4 regions of the Paenibacillus sp. sgz302190 genome follow, and region 1 is predicted to be linked to each of the others. Evidence: riboswitches for the same ligand, from Rfam matches in the RefSeq annotation. Region 1 holds a riboswitch; each other region holds the start of a gene.
The links. Region 1 has a riboswitch for cyclic di-AMP ahead of AC6RNO_RS16880 (CAP domain-containing protein). Riboswitches for the same ligand answer to the same signal wherever they lie in the genome.
Positions count from the first base shown of each region.

Region 1 (5,987 bases):
GGTCGTTTAACTTTCGGAGCTCCTGGTTCATGATGTAAATTTCGTTTGTTTTTTCCTCAATCTCCAAATCTTTATGAGACAGGCGCTTGGAAATATAAATTCCCAAGAGGGACAGTGCGAGCGTAAACAAAGTGCCTCCGGCTATGAAATAAGCCGACCATTTTTGATCCAGCACCATTCCTGAGGATAGCGCCGCTTTGCCCCCCAAATGAAATTGGGCGGCCATCATTCCCGTATAATGCATACCGACGATCGCGGCGCCCATAATCAATCCGCTCCCGATCTTTTTCCACACTTCGCCGCTTTCTTTGCCCGTACGGAAATAAAACGATAACCATAAAGCCGCGATGGACGCGACGATCGCAATGACGATGGACAGCGCAAAATAGAACGGGTCGTACGAAATATCGACCTGCATGGCGGCCATGCCGATGTAATGCATCGCCGAAATGCCTACGGCCAGCATCAGCCCGCCGCCGATCAATTGGCGCAATGTCAGCTGATTGCGGCCTACGACGTTCAGAGCGACGAAAGACGCGCTGACAGCTGCGAGCACGGACAGCAGCACGAGCATAAGATCGTATCCGATCGGTATAGGCAGAGAAAAGGCGAGCATTCCGACAAAATGCATCGACCATATGCCCATCCCCATGGCAATGGCGCCGAATGAGAGCCACAGCCAACGGGCCCCGCCTGCGGCAGTGCTGATCCGTGCGGTTAAATCAAGAACCGTATAAGACGCAACGACAGCTACGATATATGAAAATATGACCAGTCCCGTATCGTACGTACCATGAACATGCTGCATGTACAATCCCTCTCTCTGTTTGTCGATTATTGTCGTAATGTCGTTCTTTCAATATATTACCATCCCTCTCTTCACTTGCTCAATGAAAATATGCGAAAAAAGCATCAAATAAGGTATAATAGTTGCAGATAAGGTAAGGGGTGAACGTTTTGCCTAAAGCGAAAATATTCATTAGCTCCGTAGGCCAAGACGAATTGCGGCCGATTCGAAACGCCGTTTTCGAGCAATTGACGGAAATCGGGCATGATCCTCTTATGTACGAACGAAATTTTGGCCCGTGGGACTCGCATCAGGATCCTATTAGCAAATGCCTCAAAAAAGTCGAAGAGTCGGAAGTTTTTCTTTTATTTATTAAAGATAAAGGGGGCACGTTCTACCCCAAATACGACCGGACGATTACCCATCTGGAGTACATACAGGCAACCCGTTTGAATAAGACCGTGCTTGTCTTTGTAGAAACCGGCGTCAAGCGCCTGTTTTTCAGCACTATGAAAGGCATTATCGAAGAAATTACGAACAGGCACGCCGAAGAAACCGGGGCTTATCCTAAAGCCGCGGACATTACAGCCGCATTAAAAAGCCATACTCAAGTACCTTCCCACATCGATCCGTACGTGTGGTTTTTCATCGATGATTTGGTCAAAAAAGGGATTTATATGGAAGAGCTCTCACTGGGTGTCTCTATCGACTGGAAAGACTATTTCAGCGACTTGATGCGCAGAGGCGTTCTGCTGCTTCCGCTTGAAGCTACGTTCGAAACGTATACGAAACAAATTCAACTGCATGAAGAGTTCGCTCAATTCATCGAGCGCAATATTCCGCTTTTTCAACATTTACCGAAAGATCGGATGGCGCTCTTTTTCACCGATTTTATGAGCAAGCTCAAAGGCAGAATGGTGAAGCGCCATTACGGAAACTATATGTCCGAGGACATCGGCGCCTTTCATGATTGCTCGGCCGTTACGATATATACGCGCGACAACGGGCGGATGAATTTGCTGCTGGAAGTCGGGAATACGACTAGCGAACCTTTTTTTCTGTTGAATAATGAAAAATCGTACGTATCGATTACGGCGAAAAGGGACAATCCGGAGCAGCTTTTTTTCAATGAAGCCAAGCAAACGCTCTACTTAACGGTAAAATGCCAGGACCGGGTCATGACCTGCCACTTTCGGGCCGATTCCGGCTGGGATGCGCGGAAGTTTGTCACTTTTCGAGATGACGTATTATATGCTATAATGAACCAGAACCCTATGGTTTTTGAATTTGCCCGGAAAATGATCGGAGGGATGCAGCCATGACAACTGTATATGTATCCATTAACGGAAAAGTGTCGGTAGCCGTAGGCGAGCAGCCCAAAGACGCGCTGCTTTTTGTTTCTCCCAACAAGAGCTTTCAAGATTTGCTAAGAGAGCAAAAGGAAGAAAGCACGAAAGCTTTGGAATTGATAAAAAGCCGGTTCGCGGCAGCAAGACGCCGATAAGCGAACAGCGTACATACCAACCGAAACGACGCCAAGCGCGGCCAGATCAGGGAAACCTGACGGCCGGGCTTTTTTGTTGCGGCTGCCTGTTTCTATCAATGGAAACATTTGAGGGGTGATCCCCCCTAGTTTTCTATGCTAGAATGAAACCCACAGAAGGACGCGGGAAACTGCTGTTCTTGCTGAGCAAACAAAACGGCCAAAGCATCGAAAGATGCACGGGGGAACCTCTTTATTTGGGGTGAAGCCATTGCAAAATGGCAGGGTGATTTCTCTTTGACCCGAATCCGTCAGCTAACCTCGTAGGCCAAAAAAGGAGAGGATGGTTTTAATGCGTTTCAAGAAAACAGCTATCACAGGTGCGCTGGTATTAGGCATGATCGTAAGTTCCGGAGCGGCATCCGCAGCTACTTACACTGTGAACGGCCAAGTCATCGGCAATCTGCAGGGGCTCCCGCAAGGGCTTCAGCAAAACATTCAGCAATTACTTCAGCAAGGACTCCAGCAAGGAAATTCTCAAGGAACTTCCCTGGACAGCTTGCTTCAGCAATATCCGCAATTGTTTGATCCGAGCAACTGGGCCGGCCTGTTTAAATCTCCCGGCAATTACAATATGCCATCGGGTTCTTACCATCACGTAAGACATCATGACTCAGACTCGAATACCGGAACGCCTTCCACCGGCACAACTCCGACGGATACGCCTTCTACGGGTACTGACACAGGCAGTGGCACAGGTACGACGACACAACCTTCTACAGGCACTGACACAGGAACAACGACACAGCCTTCCACAGGCACTGATACAGGAACGACAACAGGCACGACTACGGATACTTCGAGCTCCGCGTATGCCGATCAAGTCGTCACCCTGGTCAATCAGGAACGGGCCAAAGCAGGCTTGAGCCCGCTTACAAGCGACTCCAGTTTGGCTGCTATGGCGCTTGATAAAGCGAAAGACATGTACAACAACCATTACTTCGATCACACTTCGCCAACTTACGGATCTCCGTTCGATATGATGACCAAATACGGAATCCAGTACACGTATGCCGGCGAAAATATTGCCATGGGGCAGCAAACTCCGCAAGAAGTTATGACTGCCTGGATGAACAGCGAAGGTCATCGCCAAAACATCTTAAGCCCTAACTACACGAAAATTGGCGTAGCCTTTTACAACAACGAATGGGTTCAAGAATTTATCGCCAATTAATATTGATTCATACGACAACCGTTTCCGAACCCTCCGGAAACGGTTGTTTTGCTATTCGCTACTATTGTCCCGCAGTTCGCTTCAGATTATACCGCGGGATTCGGCGGAGTCGGTACGGCGGGATCGTTGGTTCCGCCCGTTCTTCTGCGGGCGGTCTCCCTTTTTCCCGTAGCCGGCACATGTTCGCCTGCAGCCCCAAGCCCCATGCGCGGCATATTGCCGTACACGCATTCATACTGCCCCTCCTTCATGAGATACGTCTCATGAAAAATGCCGACCGTCCCGTCCGTGCCGACGCTCCGGTTGAATGCCTGCCACGCTTTCAAGTGCACGCCGCCGCGCGCGTATTTTTCCAGATCATCGAACGACTTCCAGTACTGGATCAGCGTCACTCCGCGCCAGCTTAACAAATATTCGGAGTGTAAAAATCCGAGCTCGGGATGGCTGTACAATTCTTTCAGCATTTTGGGCATCGCGCTCATAACAGGCCACCATTTATGGACGGCCCAGAGCTTGTTGACACGCATTCCGATAATAAATACGACGAATGAATCCCCCATTTGGGCCGTATACCGGCCCGGAACGACTTTTGCCATAGAAAACACCCTACTTTCCGATGAATTGTAAATGCATGTCGTAAAAAGCCATGTAATCCGAAGCTTTGAACATATGAGCGGTTAAATAAGCGCCGTAAAACAGCGTGACCAGCATCGCTACCAAGTTTTCGGTATCCCGCTCGGCGTCAATGCCGCCGTCTTGTTTGGCCTCCTCGACAAACTGCCGGAAGCGTTTGTCAAGATTCGGGTCGACGGAAGCGGCCAGCTCCTCCTTGCCGGGAAACAGCAGATGCAATTCCGCTTCGTTCAAATCGGGCATGCAAGGGTGCATTTTCTGCTCCGCAAGAAACCCGATCAGGCTGAGCATCAGTCCCGGCTGTTTCTTCGCGTCCTCGGCCACCTTGCCGAAAATATGGCGGATCGCGGCCATCCCCCGCTTCTGCTCTTCCCGAAGCTCCACAAGCCGCCGCGTCAGCCAAACGAGCATGAAATAAATGAGTACGTCTTCTTTTTGCGGGAAAAACTTAAAAAACGTCACCTTCGATATTTCCGCCCGCCGGCAAATATCGTCGACGTACACGGCGCGAAACGTATTTTCGCCGATCAATTCAAGACTGGCCTGAAAAACAGCCAGCTTCGCGCGGGCTTTTTTAATCTCCCTCAGCGGCATTTTGCTTTTGCTATGGCGTACCGATTGCCGGTTTCCCGCTCTCATATCCTTCACCTTCTCTGCGTACTTATTGTCATCCATTTGTGAACTTATATTTATAAATTAACTCAAGTAAAGTTTTATGTCAATGAGAAAACCTCTAACGCGGCCATTCAATGATGAGCGGCCGCGTTAGAGGTTGGTTTTACCGCCAAGCAGCGATTGTGCCGCGGCGGGGTATTTCTCACGGATAAATGTTGATGCGTTTTAAAATGTCATCGTCGATAAGAAAAATATTGCCATTGCTATCCGCAGACATCAATATACGGTTTCGGTCCAACGTCAACGGGTCCGACTGCTGTATCTGCGTCTCCGGGATATTGAAGATCCCCCTGTTGTATGTAACGCCTTGAAGATCGGCGTAAACGGATATTTCGCCATTCGGATCGATTCGATGAATGAGCGAGTTTTTATCCAGGACATAGAAGTATCCATTGGAGGCTGACAGCCTGGTTATCGAATCCGTGTCGACAGATACTGCGGCTGCTTTTTTCAGCCCATTGTCCGTAAGTTTGAATATCGTTTTTCCGTTTTTGTCAAACACATACGTGACGCCGTCTTTTACCGTGGAGATCATTCGGGTTACGCCCTCGGTGCCGGAATCGGCGAACAGAGCCATCTTCTCGCCTTTTTTTGCCGAATAGACCGACCGCGTGTGCGGGTCCCCGTAATAATACGTTTGCTCGTCAAGAGAAGCAAAAAAATTATCCTCGATGTTGAAAAAGCCGGGCGTTTCAAACTGATATGTAATCATTTTCACTTCCGGCAAAATGGAATACACGACCGTTCGCAAACGCGGGTCCTCCGTTGTGCTTTCGCCGAGCACGTACAAAGCGCCGGTCGCGTCATTGTAAATCAATCTCTCGGGAACGAACGACGAGTAAATAAAACGAATTTTGTCATTTTTAACGGTATAATCAAAGTTGAACTTCTCGTTAATCGCAGTTACCAGAGAAAGCTTCTCTGAAGCATTCGGATCGTATTTCTTGATGACGAGTCCTGATCCTGTAATCGTGTCATTTTCAAGGATATAAACCTGATTATTTTTGGCCGCCGCCACGCTCTTGGTCGAGAGAGGGGCTAATTTCAGCTTGTCGAAAGATTTTGGATATCGCCAGTCAGCCGTTAGATGATCTACGGTCACATGCTCCAAACGCTGTCTGGCAGGCGCTGCGGCCTGTTCGGCTTCCGCTTTCCGCTCGTTCGAAGTTATTTGA
Region 1 is NZ_JBZYAO010000014.1:11,344-17,330, reverse strand. Features, by position in the region: gene AC6RNO_RS16895 (MHYT domain-containing protein) at 1-808, opposite strand, end outside; gene AC6RNO_RS16890 (DUF4062 domain-containing protein) at 958-2,109, shown strand; gene AC6RNO_RS16885 (hypothetical protein) at 2,106-2,291, shown strand; cyclic di-AMP (ydaO/yuaA leader) riboswitch at 2,479-2,615, shown strand; gene AC6RNO_RS16880 (CAP domain-containing protein) at 2,623-3,504, shown strand; gene AC6RNO_RS16875 (DUF4188 domain-containing protein) at 3,591-4,100, opposite strand; gene AC6RNO_RS16870 (TetR/AcrR family transcriptional regulator) at 4,111-4,776, opposite strand; gene AC6RNO_RS16865 (stalk domain-containing protein) at 4,955-5,987, opposite strand, start outside.

Region 2 (5,987 bases), on a different contig from region 1:
TAACACAAATATCACAACAAATATGATCAACCGACCGCCATCAAGCAGCGCATCAACGCGCGCCGGGAGCTGCGCGGTGCATGCTATCAAGCAGCCTCAGCTCCGCCCCAGCCACCTCCCGCCGCCTGGTCACCCTCCGGCAAGAGCATGCCAGGCTCGCCGAAAACCGCTCGAACGCGACGGCAAAAAAGCCGCTCCCGATTGGAAGCGGCCTGCCGGCAGAAGCACTTATGCGTCGTACCCTTGTTTCTTGGTCAACATAACGATCAACCCTACGACAATCAACCCGATCGCCAGCGAAGACTGCCCCATAATGTTCAGGCTGATGATACTCCCAAGCGTGAAGATGGCGAAAAAGATCACCGAAACGCTTCCCAGAATAAAGACGGGAAGGAGGATCCATCTGTTTTTGCCGCCGAACCAGTAAAACTCCAGCAGCCCGAACGCTACCGCCAGCGGGAATCCCGGCCACGTATACTCCCAGATGTCGAACAGCATGGAAATCTGGCATACGCCTCCGGCCACAAGGAGAATCCCTCCCGGAATCAACAATCCGGCCCCACGCCGCCGAGTCGCATAGAAATACATCCAATGAAACAGGAGCCCCAAAGGAATGACAAACAAACTTGGCCAAAAATAGGCGAACACCATCCCAGGATCCATCGCATTTCCCTGACTCGTAAAGAAGAAGAAAATTCCCGCCAAGACGAGAAGTGCTCCAAGCAGCGTCTTCTTATCCACCGTTTACCTCCGCTATTCCATAAAATCAATATTTACTTCATTCTAGAATAAATCGGCTTGCTCCGCCAGCACCCCTGGAACGATTTTCCCTACGTCCCGAGACGGAGGCGCGGCCCCCTCCCGGGTACAGGTACGGTTAGCGGCGGCGCATGAGAAAACGGTTAGCGGCTTAGCAATTCGTTGGCGGAGACAATGTTGTCGTTTTTCTTTTTCGGCTTGTTCCAGAACTGCTCATTTCCGGGCAAATCATCGAACCAGGCCGCATGCTCAGGGCAGTCGAGCGCCATAAATTTCCCGTACTGGTCGTCCCGGGATTGATGGTATTTCAAATAAGCCTTCCCATTCTCGATGGCCAAAATTTCGATTTTGCCGGAAGTGTGACTCATCGATAGGCGGACACGCTTGCCCAGGCCGGACGTGAGGGCCTTCGCCTCTTCCACGATCCGGTACACGCGTTCCAGCGGCAGTACGAAATCTTTATTGCCGGCGACGGGCCGGTTAATGAAAAAATAATAAGGCGTGACACCCGCCCACGAAAGCTTATCCAGCAGCTCCGCAAGCACCTCGGGCCGATCATTGATCCCTTTTAGAACAGGCGTTTGGTTCACGACAATCGCTCCCGCTTGATGGAGCGCTTCGAAGCCCCTCTTCGCTTCCGCCGTAATTTCGCGCGGATGATTGATATGCGCCATCACGTAGATGCGGCGCTCCGAGTCGGAATGCTTCCGGATGGACTCCAGCAGCTTCTCGTCTTCGTAGATCCGCATCGGATTGAACACGGGAATTTTCGAGCCGAGCCGAATGATCTTCACATGGTCGATCGCTCTCAACCGTTCGAAGATGCCGTTCAGCCTTGCCGTGGAAAGGATCAAACTGTCCCCTCCCGTCAGCAGCACATTGTTGATCTCCTTGTGCCGGGCGATATAGGCCAGCCCCGGGTCGACGTTCGACATCGCCTCGCTGACATCGTTGCGGAACAACCGCTTGCGGAAACAATAGCGGCAGTAAGCGCCGCAAACCTCGGATACGATCAAAAGGGCCGTCGTCCTGTATTTATGCTGGCAGCCGGGAACGACGTAATTCGTGTCCTCATCCGACGCGTCCCACCTTCCATATTCGGACAGCTCCCCGTCATTGGGAACGATCAATTTCTTGATCGGATCTTCCGGGTTGTTCCAATCTATCAGTTTCAAGTAATAATCGTTTACGCGAAACACGAATTTTTCCGTTATTTGCTTCAACCTTGTTCGATCGCGTTCGGGAATCTCCAGGATTTTATCAATATCGGTAATATATTTCGGTTGCGGCATATTTCATCCTCCTTGAAAAGACAGAATGTTGGCTTTCAACGAATCCAAGACGGCTATCTATCTCCTCCTTCCGCGGATCAAAGCTGCAAAATAAAAATGACCCGTCTTATAGCCGGCAAGAGGACATGTCGATGCCTCCGGGCCGAAAACTATACGTCGGGTCCAATTGAACGCAAAAAGACCCGAATAAACGGGTCAGCAAATGCAAATATAACACAATGCAACTATGACCCACCTACTGCTGACGAGGTTAGCTGCCGGGCTCGGGAAAGATGGTTCCCTACATAAACATCATGATTCGCCCCAAAAAGATTGGTTCCCCCGCTTTCCGATTCGTTAAACCGGAAATTAAGCGTATTTTTATCTTACACAAACACCGCCGGAGAGTCAATGACGCAGCGGGATTCCGCATTAAATCAGATCGGACTTTCGCAGAAGTCTTTGAACAATAACGGAAACCTCCGCTCTTGATATGAAGGCTCCAGGATCCAGCACGGCGCCGTTTCGTCCGGAAAAGATCCCGGATGCCAAGCAGTCGGAAATCCCGTTCTTCGCCCAATTCGATATCGTACCCGCGTCGGTGAAGGAGTTCAATAGCTGTCCTGCATTTGCGGAAGACTTCGCTTTGAGCCCTGTAATAGCCATTGCTCTGGCCATGATCACCATCGCTTGTTCGCGTGTAATCTTATCATTCGGGCGGAAGGTGCCGTCTTCAAAACCACTAATCAGGTTGTACGCGAAGGCCGTTCCAACCGCGCCGGCATACCAATCTTTCGAATTAACGTCAGAGAAAGACAGTGCCCCTGCTTTTGGCTGCACTCCTAATCCGCGAATCAAAATTGCCGCAAACTCCGCTCGTGTAATATCTTGATCGGGATTGAAGAAGCCTTTGCCGACGCCATTGATGATCATACGCGATCCCATATCGTTTATCGCTTCTTTGGCCCAGTGCGCCTCCGCATCCTTAAACTCAACCGGATGCCATACGACGGAATAGGCACTATTCGTCATGCTGTTTATCTTGGCATAAAGCTTGCCGTCCAGCCGCACGATCTTGGTCGGCACATGGCGCAGCGTTCCATCCGTTTCAACCACGACACCAGTTGTGATTTTGTCAGGATCAACGCCATCCGGAATCGCTATTGTACGTTCAACATAAGCTTTGAACCCGTTGACTTCGATCGTCTTGTCCTTATAAAAAGCTCTTACCGTAAAATCAAGCGGCGGGACAACGACCGAAATTTTCCCTTCCCCGGATTCTTTCAGAACCCCTTGCGCCGGCGTTTTTGACACAGCAATTTCGATTTGAATCTTGATATCCTCCAAGGCTGCCGATTTGCCCAACTGATTCGAAATCGATTGGATGTCGATCTGCCCGGCCGGTAAGTTATAGGTCGCTTTATCTGTTTTTATTTCCAATACCGCTTGCTGCAGTTCCATTTTGCTGATCATCTGTCCGTCAAGCTCTCCGCGCACGACATCGGATTTGGCATCCGCCAGCATCGTCACCACAGCGAATCGCCCTTCCTTCGCCAATAGATCCCCCAGCTTGTCCCGGTCAATGCTGATGGTTGTTACCGTCTGTGAATTTACGCTCGTCACCTTGGCCGTCCCAACATTCACCGATTTGCCGTTAATGAGAACGGTAACGCCCGTTTTATCAGGTTGCGATGTAGTCGAAGGCATCGACTGTGGCGGCGTACTTCCACCACTGTCGCCGTCGGAAGGGATCTCCAGTCTTACGGTATTAGAAACGGCAGAAACAGGGCTGCTGCCAACGCTGTTAATCGCCGCCACAGTAAACGTATAGGTCGTGCCATACGTTAAGCCCGTAACTGTGATTGGGCTGCCGGTTCCGGTTGCAGTCAGTCCTCCCGGAATCGAGGTCACGGTGTAGCCGACGATCTCACTGCCTCCATTGCTGGATGGCGCATTGAAGCTTACCTTCGCTCCGCCGTTGGCTGCAACGGCGGTTACGCCCGTCGGGGCGTCAGGTACCGCAGCAGGCACTCCCGGCGCTGTCGGTGTCACGCTGTTCGATGCGGCCGAAGGGCCGGAGTTTCCTGCGCTATTCGTCGCTACAACCGTAAACGTATATGCCGTCCCATACGTTAAGCCCGTAACCGTGATTGGGCTGCTTGTACCCGTCCACGTCAATCCTCCCGGACTTGAAGTTACCGTATAGCCGGTTATGAGGCTGCCTCCATCGTTGAGCGGGGCCGTAAAACTGACCTTTGCTTGCGATTGGCCTTCCGCCACCTCCGATTTTACATCGGTCGGTACGTCCGGAGGGGTAGTTATCTCAGATAATTTCTGGATACGGTGGTTGCCGAAATCAGCGACATATACAGTGTTTCCGCTATCTATCGCTACACCGCTTGGACTAATAAATTCCCCAAGGCCGCTTCCCTCTCCGCCTCCGCTCTTCTTCCATTCTCTCCACACCCCCGTGGAAACGTCCAGCTTCTGGATGCGATTGTTGCTCATGTCAGCAACGTATACATTCCCGCCGGCATCTACCGCCACGCTGTAAGGCTCGTCAAATTCTCCAAGGCCTTTCCCCGAACCGCCGCCGCTCTTCTTCCACTCACTCCATACTCCTGTAGCTGCCGTCAGCTTCTGGATACGGTGGTTATTGGTATCCGCTACATACACATTTCCGCTGCCGTCCACCTCGATGCCGGAAGGTCCATAAAATTCTCCGAGGCCGCTTCCCGCGCCCCCTCCGCTCTTTTTCCACTCGCTCCATACTCCCGTGACTGCATCCAGCTTCTGAATACGACTGTTATTCGTATCCGCCACGTACACATTCCCGCTGCGATCTACCGCCACTCCGCTCGGATAATCAAATTCCCCACGGCCGCTTCCTTTGCCGCCTCCGCTCTTCTTCCACTCTCTCCATGCTCCCGTGGATGCCGTAAGCTTCTGGATACGGTGGTTATCACGATCGGCCACGTATACATTCCCATTGCTGTCTACAGCAACGTCGGTCGGATTCTCAAACTCTCCAAGACCGTCACCCGAACCGCCTCCGCTCTTCTTCCACTCGCTCCATATTCCTGTGGACACCGTCAGCTTCTGGATGCGATGATTATCGTAATCGGCCACATACACATTCCGCTCGCTGTCCACCGCCACACCGCTCGGATAACTAAACTCGCCCAAGCCTTTGCCGGCAACCGCTCCCCTATATACCCATTCGATCCATACTCCTGTGGATACCGTCAGCTTCTGAATGCGCTCATTGCCAGAATCGGCCACATACACATTCCCGCTTCCATCCACCGCTATGCCTTTGGGTTGATTAAACTCTCCCAGGCCGCTGCCCGAACCACCGCCGTTCTTCTTCCACTCGCTCCATACTCCTGTGGATACCGTCAGCTTTTGAATGCGATGGTTGCCATACTCGGCCACGTATATATTCCCGTTGTTGTCTACGGCAACGTCGTACGGATTATTAAACTCGCCCGGACCGCTTCCCGCGCCTCCTCCGCTCTTCTTCCACTCGCTCCATACTCCCGTGGATACCGTCAGCTTCTGAATGCGATGGTTGCCGGTATCCGCCACGTACATATTGCCGCTGCTGTCCAGCGCAACGCGGGATGGAAAATTAAACTCGCCTAACCCGCTCCCTTTACCGCCCCCGCTCTTCTTCCACTCGCTCCACACGCCAGTAACTGCATCCAATTTCTGAATGCGATGATTCCAAGCATCCGCCACATACACATTCCCGCTATTGTCTACAGCCACGCCTCTCGGATTATTAAACTCGCCCAGGCCGCTTCCCGCGCCCCCTCCGCTTTTCTTCCATTCGCTCCATACTCCTGTGGATACCGTCAGCTTCTGAATGCGATGATTACTGGTATCCGCCACATACACGTTCCCGCTGACGCCTACCGCTACGCCTGCCGGATTGGAAAACTCGCCCAAACCGCT
Region 2 is NZ_JBZYAO010000012.1:91,240-97,226, forward strand. Features, by position in the region: gene AC6RNO_RS15455 (hypothetical protein) at 229-741, opposite strand; gene AC6RNO_RS15460 (KamA family radical SAM protein) at 903-2,051, opposite strand; cyclic di-AMP (ydaO/yuaA leader) riboswitch at 2,277-2,416, opposite strand; gene AC6RNO_RS15465 (S-layer homology domain-containing protein) at 2,463-5,987, opposite strand, start outside.
Region 2: linked by a shared signal. The riboswitch ahead of AC6RNO_RS15460 (KamA family radical SAM protein) and the one ahead of AC6RNO_RS16880 (CAP domain-containing protein) in region 1 are both predicted to bind cyclic di-AMP.

Region 3 (5,987 bases), on a different contig from region 1:
TGGTCGAGCCTATTTTGCATCTGATTCAGAACAAGCTGTCCCTGGAAGATTATATCCTGCTTGACGAATCGGTGATGCAGACGATGCTGGTGTTTTGGAGCTCGGAGAGCGATGCGGTTTTGTCCGACCTGTGCAAAAGGTTCCTGAACCGCAAGCTGTTCAAATACAGCGCGTTTGAAGACGTCGACCAAAAGGTGTTTCAGCATATGGAGCAGGCGATGCTTGAGCTGGGACTCGATCCGGCCTCTTATATGGAAATCGATTCTCCGTCGAACCTTTCCTATGATGTATACAGGCCCGGTGAAAACGATGAGAATTTGCCGATCCTGCTGCTCAATCACAAAGATCAATTGACGGAAATTACGCAAAAATCGGATATCGTCCGCTCGATCAGCGGCATTCACAGAGGAAAGCACCGGGTTTATTACCCGGAGGAGATCGTTCACCGTTTGAGCGCATCCGCTTACCCGGACGTAAGGGCATTGATCGGACTGCGGGAATAGAACAAACAATCACGAAGGAGCTTAAACCATGCTGACAGATACACATGCTCATTTGAATGCGAAGCAATTTGACGAGGATCGGGAGGAGATGATTCAGCGGGCGCTGGATGCAGGCGTTACGCGGATCGTAAATATCGGTTTTGACCGCGAGACGATTCCGACGTCGATCGAGTTGGCGGAGCGGTACGATTTTATTTACTCGACGGTAGGCTGGCATCCGGTGGAGGCCAAGTTCATGCAGCCGGGAGATCTGGAATGGATCGAGGAGCTGTGCAAGCACGAAAAGGTGGTCGCCATCGGAGAAATCGGCCTGGACTATTACTGGGATACTTCGCCGAAGGATGTGCAGGATCGCATATTCCGCGAACAGATTCGTTTGGCGCGCAAGCTCGGCATGCCAATCGTCATTCATAACCGGGATGCGCACCAGGATGTTTTGCAGGTGTTAAAAGAGGAGAAGGCGGCGGAAGTGGGAGGGATCATGCACTGCTTCTCGGGCAGTTGGGAGACGGCCAAGCAGTGTCTGGATATGAATTTCCACATTTCGTTCGGCGGGCCCGTCACGTTCAAGAACGCCAGACAGCCCAAAGAGGTGCTGGCGCAAGTGCCGCTTGACCGGCTGCTCATTGAGACGGACGCCCCTTATCTGACTCCGCATCCTTACCGCGGCAAGCGCAACGAAACGGCGTATGTCCGGCTTGTCGCCGAAACCGCCGCGGAAATTCGCGGAATCAGCCTGGAGGAACTGGCGGCTATTACGACAGGGAATGCTATTCGGCTGCTAGGTCTCAAGTAGAGCGGCGCGATATTTGCGGCGGAGCACAACGCCGCAGATGAACGAGACCAGCAGGAGGCTGCCTGCAGGGACAAGCGCGTATACGGCCGCAGAGCGCAGCAGGAGCGGAATCGTAAGCACACAGATTTGGGCAAGCAGCACGCACCAGATGAGAAAAGCGATCGATCCGGCTTTCGTCATCCGGTTCAGCGGGTACATTTCCAGCCAAAACGTATAGCGGTGCGCACGCTCGATGCCGGTCAATTGAACGGTGGAAATCAAAATCACGATGAGAAAAGCGGCTGCCCTGGCCACATCGCCGGAGACAACGAAGATGGCGAGCGCCCCGAGCAGTGTAATCCGCTGAACGATGCCGAACAGCTCCGTGCGCAGCAATGTTTTGGCATACAAGTATAAATAGGATGCGTCCTGCTTGAAAGGGATATAGCGCGTAATTCCGCTAATCCAGCTGCGGCGCGCAATCCTCGTCGGCAGCTGGGGCACATCGACGAACCAGTTGAAGAACATGTACAGACGAGCCTGCTGCTGCTTCTCTTTGGCAATGAGATAATCCCAGCCGATCGTATAGACGGCCGCAAAACGGGCTGCCGCCAACCAGAGCAAAATCAGAACGAGCGCGGCTGCGCTCGCCCAAAAGAAGCTGCGGTCGAACTGCACGGCGACGATAACGAGCGACGCTACCCAGCGGAATACGACGGAGGCCGTTCTTGCATAGGTGTGAACGAAGCGGCTCTCATACCAACCGGCCAATATGTTGGCGAATTTGACCAGCAGGATCAGCATCAGCATCAGGACGAACGGCTGAGCGGCCGCACCCTCGCAGTGACGGTACAGGGGCCACAGCACGACAAGCGCAATCAGCGACCAGAAGGCTTGCAGCGTAAAGCTGTAAAGAAGCGCGCTGCGAAAGTAAGCGCCCATCTGACGCTCGATCCGCAGCAGGAACATGCGGTCCGCGTCCCGGACCAGCGTTCGAATCGGGCTCGACCCGAGCAGCGGAACAAGCAGCAGCAAAGCGATCCACAGATACGGATAATTTGTCGGAAGCTGCTGCAACGTTTTGGCATAATAATAGGAAGAAATAATGACAAGAAACAACATGAAGCCGACAAAGTTGCTGCGCGCCGCGTAGAGCCAGTACCCCGAAGCTTCCTTTAAATACCGCCCCAGGCGCTGCTGCCATAAACCAGTGATATTGACCTCCATGTCCTTCATACCGAATCACCTTGAACCAGCTCGTAAAAAATGTCGTCGAGCGACGCTTTGGCAAGCCCGGTTTGCACCCGCAGTTCGCCCAAATCTCCCTGGGCGGCCATTTTGCCGCGATGCAAAACGACATAGCTGTCGCAATATTTTTCAATCGTTGACAAAATGTGCGAGGAGATGAGGAAGCTGGCTCCTCTTCGCTTCATGCGGACCATAAGCTCAAGCAGCGAGCGGATGGCCAGCGGGTCAAGCCCGAGAAAGGGCTCATCGATAATGTACAAGGCGGGCTCGATCAAAAACGCATTCATGATCATTACCTTCTGCTTCATGCCTTTGGACAGATGGCTGGAAAAGCTGTTCAGCTTGTCCTTCATTTGGAACTCTTCCAAAAGCGCCTGGGATCGGGTCAGGAACTGCTCCTTGGTCAGCCCGTATGCCATGGCCGTCAGCTCCAGATGCTCGCGGATGGTCAGTTCCTCGTAAAGCTCGGGCGATTCGGGAACGTAAGCGTACGCTGCTCGGTAGGCGAGCGGGTCTTCCGCCAGGGTGAGGCCGCTGACGCGGATCGTGCCTTTTTGCGGATGAAGCAGGCCGAGAATATTTTTGATTGTCGTGCTTTTGCCTGCGCCGTTGAGTCCGATCAAGCCCATCATTTCACCTTGGCGGATTGAAAAAGTAAGTCCGTGCAGGACAGGTTTTCCTGGAAGATATCCCCCGTAGAGGGAGTCGACTTGTAGAATGGGGTTCATCGAAAGGCCTTCCTTTTCAGCAAATTATTGGCATTTTTGAACCAATTTCACCCATCCCCATTATAAACAAAATTGCTATTAAAGCCTAATTTAAACGTAAGAATTGCGAAAAAAAGCGTCAGAATACGTTATAATGAGAAAAACGTACTAAAGACCAAGATTTATAGCCGGAAATGTTTATTATTTCCGAATTCCGCCCTTTTTAGCGGGCGATAATCCCTTTACAGGTTTAGATTTACAGCGTAATATACTTTTCATAATAACTTAATAACCAATTTGCCAAATTTCCATTCGCTGAGTTCCATTTATGGGAACGGGGGAACCGCTGCAAACATTCGGAAGCACATGCAACCGCCGAATGCCAGCAGAATGAATATCAGGGGTGAATCCAACGACAACGAGCAAGCAGCTTGTTGTCCAGGTAGGGCGACTCTCACGTCCGAATCCGTCAGCTAACCTCGTAAGCGTACCGAGAGAGGTAACGATTGTCGTGTCTGGTTGTATTTTTCTATGCATACAAGGCCACGGGAAGAGTCCTCTTTCCGCTGGTCTTTTCATTTTTTCGAGATAGTGCAGGCTAGATGATCATAGGATGAAAAGCGAAGGAGGTGGGACTACCGCAGCAGCGTCCGGTAATGGCCGCGTTGTTGTCGGGTGAACTCCGCTGCAAAGCTGGAGAGGCTTATTAAGTTAATCACAAACTGACCTTAGTCGCGTCTAATTTAATCATGCGTAACACACGGGCGGCGAGGCTTTGAAGGAGGACCGAAGAAGTGGGCAACATCTCTTTAACCGAGACCCATGTAAGTCGATCATCCAGCATGTCCTTGGCACTACGATGGAAGCATGAAAACTTGCGTTTGATTTTAAGCCTAGGTATGATTTCAATCGCTATGACTTTCATGTTTTTGGTGTTGTTGTACGGTACGGCTACCAAGAGCGTATCCGTAGTTGTGAATGGACAAGAAACCGTTGTGCATACGAAGCAATGGGTCCTGCAACGCCTACTGGATGAACAAGCCATTAAGATTGGTGAACACGATCAAGTTTCTGCAGCGCTCACGACTCCGATCAAGGGCGGAGAGAAATTCGTGATCGATCATGCGTCACCGATTCAATTGACTGCTGATGGAAAGACCACCACTGTTTACACAACTGCAAGAACGGTTGAAAGTGCATTGCAGGATTTACATATTGCACTTGGGGAGCTTGACCGAGTCACTCCTGAACCGGCATCTTCGCTTTTACCCGGCGATACAGTCAAAGTTGTCAGGGTAAAGAAAGAGCAGAACGAAACAACGGAACCGATCGCGTTCGATACCGAGAAGAAGAACGATGCATCGCTGCTCAAAGGCAAGGAACAGGTCGTCCAGGAAGGCAAAGAGGGCGTTCTGTTGAAAAAAATGGAAAAAGTATTCGAAGACGGCGTTTTGGTTTCCGAAGCAGTTGTAGATGAACAGGTTCAAACGGAAAGTGTGAAAAAAGTCGTTGCCATCGGCACGAAAAATCCGGTCGTCGCTTTATCGGCCTCATCCCCTAGCGTGGATGAAATTTCAAAGAATGGCGTCAAATTCGGCTACAAACAAATTCTCAAAAACGTGAAACTCACCGCATATTCGGCGGGAGTGGAGTCTACCGGCAAATCCGCGGACAGCCCCGGGTTTGGCAAGACGTTTACAGGAACTACAGTCACCGAAGGCAGAACGATCGCGGTAGATCCGAAGGTTATTCCGCTCGGATGGTGGGTGTACATCGACGGTATTGGCTTCCGGCGCGCTGAAGATACAGGCAGCGCCGTGAAAGGGCAAACGATCGACGTTTACTTCGAAGATGAGAGCTATGCCAACAAATTCGGCACGAAGAACGGTTATACCGTCTATGTCGTAGGGCCGAAGAAGCCGACTGAGAATTAAGGGGTAATCCGGTTTCTGCATGGGCAGAATGTATATATAGATAGATAGGTCGTTCACGAATGGCAAAAGAAGAGGAGACCCCTCTTCTTTTTGTGCGTACAGGGAAAGGAACGTTGTATGATAAAAGAAGTTATCGTTGTCGAGGGCAAAGACGATACCGCAGCGATTCGCCGGGCCGTGGAGGCGGATACGATCGAAACCGGCGGCTCCGCAATAGGTCCGGCCGTGTTGAAACGGATCGCGCTGGCTCAGGAGCGGCGCGGAGTTATTATTTTGACCGATCCGGATCATGCAGGGGAGCGGATCCGCAAAATCGTGGCGGCGAAGGTGCCCGGCTGCAAGCATGCCTTTATTACGCAGGAGCAGGCGGAGTACAAGGGCGACATCGGGGTTGAGAACGCGTCGCCGGAGACGATCCGGCAGGCGCTGAGCAATTTGCGGACGGAGTATGAAGGAGCCGTCTCCCTGGTCACCTGGGAGGACCTGATGGCGGCGGGACTCATCGTCCACGCCGAAGCGGCCTCCCGGAGGCTGGAGGCAGGCAAGGCGCTCGGCATCGGCTACTGCAACGGCAAGCAATTTTACAAGCGCTGTGCGATGTTTCAAATCACCCGCGAGGAGTTTGAAGCGGCGGTAGAATTACTAAATAAATGAGGGCTGTGACATGAATACTTCCAACCGGGCGCTTCCTGAGGATGTCGCTACACCGAACAGAACGAAAGAAATACTTAAGAAGCACGATCTGGTGCTGAAAAAGAGCCTCGGACAAAATTTTCTCGTAGACCAGAATATTTTGCACAAAATCGTGTCCGCCGCCGGG
Region 3 is NZ_JBZYAO010000043.1:10,329-16,315, forward strand. Features, by position in the region: gene AC6RNO_RS31045 (HD domain-containing protein) at 1-503, shown strand, start outside; gene AC6RNO_RS31050 (TatD family hydrolase) at 532-1,299, shown strand; gene AC6RNO_RS31055 (ABC transporter permease) at 1,285-2,514, opposite strand; gene AC6RNO_RS31060 (ABC transporter ATP-binding protein) at 2,511-3,254, opposite strand; cyclic di-AMP (ydaO/yuaA leader) riboswitch at 3,537-3,737, shown strand; gene AC6RNO_RS31065 (resuscitation-promoting factor) at 4,028-5,167, shown strand; gene rnmV (ribonuclease M5) at 5,285-5,821, shown strand; gene rsmA (16S rRNA (adenine(1518)-N(6)/adenine(1519)-N(6))-dimethyltransferase RsmA) at 5,832-5,987, shown strand, end outside.
Region 3: linked by a shared signal. The riboswitch ahead of AC6RNO_RS31065 (resuscitation-promoting factor) and the one ahead of AC6RNO_RS16880 (CAP domain-containing protein) in region 1 are both predicted to bind cyclic di-AMP.

Region 4 (5,987 bases), on a different contig from region 1:
GAATGTGTAGAGGATAGCGTCAACTCGAATTATGTCACTGTAAGGCTCAAAAACAAGACTGACATCGATCGCATCATTGAAGCGCTGGAAGCCTCCAAAGCGTATCTGGGCGACGGCAATTAGGAAACCAGCTTCAAGCCGACGGTGGAACACATAATGATCGCGATAAACAGCAGCCTGCGCACATCTTTCGATTCGCCATGTACCAACATGCCTGTAATCGTGACGCCTACGGTGCCGATTCCCGTCCATATGCCGTACGCGGTTCCCATCGGGATGGTCTGCAGGGCAATCGACAGCAAATAGAAGCTCATGCCCAGACCGAAGATTACCAGCAAAATTCCTTTTATACTAAATCCTTTGCTAAGTTTATTGAGTCCCATTACGCTAAATATTTCCCCTAAACCCGACACGACCAGCAATAACCATGCCATGACCAATCGGCCTCCTTTAAACCTGATGTTTCTCCTGATGATGACCCCGGGCGTCGCCGGCCGCATGCGTGACCTTCTTCAACCCGATGATCCCGATGAGCAGCAGCGCAACCAACAGCAGCTTATACACATTCACAGGCTCATGGAAAAATAACATCTCCGTCAGCACCGTACCTATCGTACCGATTCCCGTAAATACCGTATAGACCGTGCCGGTCGGCAGCATCGCGCATGCTTTGAGCAGCAGGAAAAAGCTGAACGATATGAACGCAAACACGATCAGCCACTCCCACCACAATTCGGAGTATTTCAAACCGGTGACCCAGAATATTTCTATAATGCCTGCTATGACAACATACAGCCAATATTTATTCATGTCCCTTCACTCCTTGCCGCAGCGTAATCCTGCGATAAAAAACTCCCATACAAATTGCTTCCGCTTGCGGAATTCGGCTTCTTCATACAGCTGAAACTCCATGTACAGACCGTCCACCGCGCAGTAAAAAGCCGCCACGAACGCCTCGGGCTCCATCCGCCGGAATTGTCCGGCCGCAGCGCCCGCCTCGTATATCCGGATCAGGCTGCTCGTCATGTCGCTCTCCCCTTGAAGAAAAGGCTTCAGCAGCTTCTCCTTCAGCGCCTCCGGCGGGAAAAAGATAAACCGCTTGTAAAACAAATGATAACGGTCATTGCCGATCGTATCCGTAACGTGGCGAAAATAGAGCCGGATCTGCCGCTCGGGATCGGCATCGGTTTCCTTACCGTATTGGTCGCGCATGACATACACGTAATTGTTAATCACTTCTTCGGTCACTGCGAAGAACAGATCTTCCTTGGAAGCGTAATGCGCGTAGATGGATGGCGTCTTAATGCCTACTTTGCGGGCAATATCGCCTAGCGTCGTCTTCTCATATCCCTGACTTGCGAACAATTCAAGGGCAGCTTCTCGTATGCTCTCAGCACTCATCGCTTTCACTACCTAACTAATATTAGTTAGGGAAACTATAGCTCTTTCATGCGAAAAAAGCAAATTTCTCTTTTCAGAAATAATACCCGGGTTGTCTACATATACATGCTGTAGATGCTTGTCAACGGGGTGAATATCATGAATCCATTGTTCAAAAACCGCACGGTGCAGTGGGCCTTCGTCGTGCTGCTCGCCGCAGGTGCAGTTCTACTGTCCGAATCGCTCCTCCCATCCACTTTCAAGCCCGCGATACCTGCAGCGCTCGAAGAACCGGCTCCGCAGACGCCGGCCAAGCAGCAGCCCGAATCCGCCCAAGCACCGGAGAAATCGGCTCCCGAACCGCTCAGTTACCGAATTGCCGAGTATCACATGAACGTGGAATATGCGGCCGACACCAGGCAAATTAAAGGACAGCAAACGATAACCTGGGAGAATCCGGGCGGTACGCCTGTGCAAGAACTGTATTTGCATTTATATCCGAATGCATTCCAATCCAAGAAGACGACTTTTATGCGCGAGTCGGGAGGCAAACTGCGTCAAGACAAAGCGAAAGCCGACAGTATCGGCAGCATGGAGCTTTTATCGGTCAAAACTTTGGACGGCAATGACTTAAGCATGCGCATGGAGTTTGTTCAGCCCGATGACGGCAATAAGGACGATCATACCCTGCTTAAGCTGCCTCTGCCCAAAGCGGTGGGCCCCGGTGAGCGGGTCACGTTCAAAACGGAGTTTCTCGTCAAGCTGCCTGCAGCCTTCGCGCGAATGGGTTATGTCGGCGATTTCGTCATGGCCGGGCAGTGGTTCCCCAAAATCGCCGCGTATGAGCCGGCGGGAACAAGAGGCCGTACGGCCGATGGCTGGAACCTCCATCAGTACCATGGCAACTCGGAGTTTTACTCCGATTTTGGCATCTATGACGTTGTCATCAAAGTGCCGTCCAACTATATTGTCGCCGCGACGGGGTTCCCCGTAAAACCCCCGGTGTCGGACAGCAACACGAAAACCTACCAGTTTTACGCCGAGGACGTGCACGATTTCGCCTGGTCGGCTTCGCCGAACTTCGTATACGTGGAAGAGCCGTTCGCCACGGCGCAGGTGCCCGGCGTCAAAATCAAGCTCTACCTCGACCCGAAGCATCAAAATTTAAAAGACCGCTACATGTACGCAGCCAAAAAGGCGCTTTCCCGCTTCAGCCAGTGGTACGGTACGTACCCTTACTCCACGCTCTCCATCGTCGTCCCTCCGGAAGGCGGCAACGGCGCAGGCGGGATGGAGTATCCGACCTTGGTCACCGCATGGGGAGCCAGCGACAAGAAGCCCGATTTGGAGCTGGAACGGGTGGTCGTTCATGAAATCGGCCATCAATTTTTTTACGGCCTCGTCGCTTCCAACGAGTTCGAAGAAGCTTGGCTGGACGAAGGCTTCACCTCCTACGCGGAGGACAAAGTCATGGAGGCGGAATACGGCGTTTCGCCGAATCTGCCTGTAGAGGCCAGCTATGTGACCTCGCCCAACGCGCTTAAACTGAATGCCTGGGATTACAAAGGGCATGGCGAATATGCGGATAATGTGTACATACGCGGCAAGCTGGTGCTGAAAGCCATCGAAAAGCAGGTCGGCGCCAAGACGATGGACCGCATCATGACGACCTACTTCCACCGCTGGGAGTTCAAGCATCCTTCGACCAAAGATTTTCAACATGTTGTGGAGGAAGTCACCAAAGCGAAATGGGACGATTTTTTCAACCAGTATGTGTACGGCAGCATGATGATGGACTTTGCGGTTGATCGGATTCAAGTGAAGCCTGCGGCACTGGCAGACGGCAAACCCGGATATGAGAGCACCGTGCTAATCTCCAAACGGGGCGGCAATTCCCCGGAGGTGCCGATTCAATTCCATTTTACCGATGGCACCGCACTGGATAAGGTCTGGAACGGCGCGGAGAGCAGCATCGAGTACAAGTTGACGAATGCTGCTCCCGTCGAGTGGGTTCGCATCGATCCGGGCTATTCGCTCGTGCTGGAAAACAAGCATATCAACAATTTCATGTCGGCCCGGATAGACCCCAAATGGAAAATACGTTTGAACCTCGGCATCATTCAGCTTTTACAAACGATCTCCGGCTGGGTAGCCTGGTAGAAAGGAGAACGCTGCATGACTCTTTATATGAAGTCCGGCTATCGGGCGGCGCTGCGGCAGCCTTTTGCGGTCATCATGCTGTTCCTGTATCAAATGGGTTGGGGAGCCCTCCTCTATAAAATGGTGCAATCGGTGCTCGTGCCGCTCATGCATCGCTTTCCGGGAAACGGCCAGCCCAAGCAGACGCTGCATTTGTTCCTGGCCGAAAGCCAGTTTCAACTGTTCAAAACGGACCTGAGCCATTCCTATTTATGGTGGCTGGCAGTGCTTCTCGCTAGCCGCATGCTGCTTACGCCGCTGCTGAACGCCGGCATCTACTATTCGCTGATCCACACCGACCAAAATGCGGGATACCGCTTCTTTAAAGGCATATCGGAGATGTGGCTCTCCTTTTTCCTCTGCTACGCAGTACGGATCGCGCTGACGCTGCTTCCCCTCGCCTGGCTGATCCCGAAGGCCGAGTCGATCTTTGCGCAAAGCGGATCTTACGAGAACGCCGCCGTTGACATGCTGCCATGGCTGGCCGGAATGCTTGCATACGGATTTCTCATGCATCTCCTCTTCATGCATCTGCAGTTCGCGCTCGCTGCCGGAAGCGGAATTCTCTCCACCCTGCTCGCCTTTGTCCGGCACCTGCTTCCTATCGTCGGCATCGCTCTGCTGCTTTTGATCGGGTCGGGACTATTGACGGGTGTCAACGTCATCGCTTCCTACATCTGGGCAGGTCTGATTGCCCTTCTCATTTATCAGCTGTTCCCGCTTTTCAACATATTTTTGCAAATGTGGGTACTAGCCTCTCAATATCAGTTGTGGTCCGCCAAAGCAAATTCGTAGCGAACGCCCGCCAACTCTCTAAATCTATGAGCAATATTCAGCGAAAAACGCCCAAATATCGGAAAATATGCTCAAGCCCCTGAAAAAGGGGCTTTTTTTTGTCTATTTTCCGAACTATTTCACATATTTTTATAGAATAGTGCACTTGGAAGGAGGATTTTAGATATTTATGCCGAATCCTAAGCACTAGGAAAAATAAACCAACATTTCATGCCGAATTCCCGATTTTTTGGGAAACGGGGGAACCATTCCGGGTGAATTGATCTCGCAACACAGGGATCATAGGGAACCTTCAACCGAACCCTCCAGCTAACCTCGTAGGCACCGGAAGGAGACAAGCAGTTGAAAAAGGTTGTTGCTCTCGTTGTCAGTCTTGTTTTGTGTTTGAGTATTGGTGCAGGAAGTGTTTTCGCAGCACAATCCACTTTGGATGAAACGGTTGACGGATTGCTCGGAACTCCGTACAAGTATGCGGGTACGACAACGAAAGGCTTTGATTGCTCCGGATTTACCGCTTACGTGTTCGCGCAATTCGGTATCGACCTTCCCCATAGTTCCAAAGCTCAAGACGAAGAAGGCAACTGGGTTGATAAAAAGGACTTGCGCAAAGGCGATTTGGTCTTTTTCAACACAGACGGCAAAGGTATTTCTCACGTAGGCATCTATTTGGGAGACGGTGAATTCATCCACTCGGCTACCGATAAAGGTGTTATGAAGAACAAACTAAGTGAGTCTTATTACTCCAAACGGTACGTATCGGCCCGCCGCGTTTTGTGGGACGATATTTACAACCAACTGACTGCTGAATCCAAGTAATTTGATCGATTTATGTGAAAAAAGCCCCGGCAAAGCACCGCTCGTTTCTTGAGCGGCTTGCAGGGCTTTTTTCTATTCTAAACCATAACCTTATCTGCCGCGTCCAATAGATGAGGTGATGAAATGAACAAGACGAAGAAAAGCCGGCAGCGGCAGTTGGCCTGCTTGCTGGTAAGCAGTGCGCTGACGCTGGCTTTGGCAGCCTGCGGCAGCGATGCCCCCTCCGGGAATAACAGCGAGAGGACGCCGGAACCGTCAGCAGCGGCCAGTCCGGCAGTCAGCCCGACAGTTACTCCTGTCCCGTCCGCAACGCCGCAGGCGGATGCAGCAGCCGTGAAAAAAGGAACGGGACGCTATGTAGGCCTGGCCGATCCGCATACGGTCGAGCTTATCGTGGACGAGAAAGCCGCCGCTTTCCAGCTGGGAGACGGTACGGCAGATGCCGTGCAAAAGTTCAAGAAAGACGATCAGGTAGAGTTTGAATATAAAGAACAAGCCATAGAAGGCGACGCTTCGCTTAAACAGCTCATTTTAACCAAAATCGCTAAAAAACAGTAGCTCTCTTTGCGCAAAAAAGAATCCCTCCGACTGTCCTTTCGGGAAAGTCCGGGGGGATTTTGTTCGGAAGCGCCGCGCCGTCGGCTTATTTATTGACATAGACGCCTGTTTAACGTTAATATCGAGTCGTTGCCGCCGTCTCGGCCGGTTTATTTGAATGGATATACGTCCGGAAACGATTCGGACAAACTTAAAAAGAGGGCTACATAGTCCGGGTCAAACTGCGTCCCGCTGTGTGA
Region 4 is NZ_JBZYAO010000061.1:847-6,833, reverse strand. Features, by position in the region: gene AC6RNO_RS34930 (hypothetical protein) at 1-123, shown strand, start outside; gene AC6RNO_RS34925 (DMT family transporter) at 120-434, opposite strand; gene AC6RNO_RS34920 (SMR family transporter) at 451-810, opposite strand; gene AC6RNO_RS34915 (TetR/AcrR family transcriptional regulator) at 817-1,401, opposite strand; gene AC6RNO_RS34910 (M1 family aminopeptidase) at 1,540-3,540, shown strand; gene AC6RNO_RS34905 (hypothetical protein) at 3,556-4,374, shown strand; cyclic di-AMP (ydaO/yuaA leader) riboswitch at 4,576-4,713, shown strand; gene AC6RNO_RS34900 (NlpC/P60 family protein) at 4,717-5,190, shown strand; gene AC6RNO_RS34895 (LytA/YqiH family protein) at 5,314-5,748, shown strand; gene AC6RNO_RS34890 (HD-GYP domain-containing protein) at 5,898-5,987, opposite strand, start outside.
Region 4: linked by a shared signal. The riboswitch ahead of AC6RNO_RS34900 (NlpC/P60 family protein) and the one ahead of AC6RNO_RS16880 (CAP domain-containing protein) in region 1 are both predicted to bind cyclic di-AMP.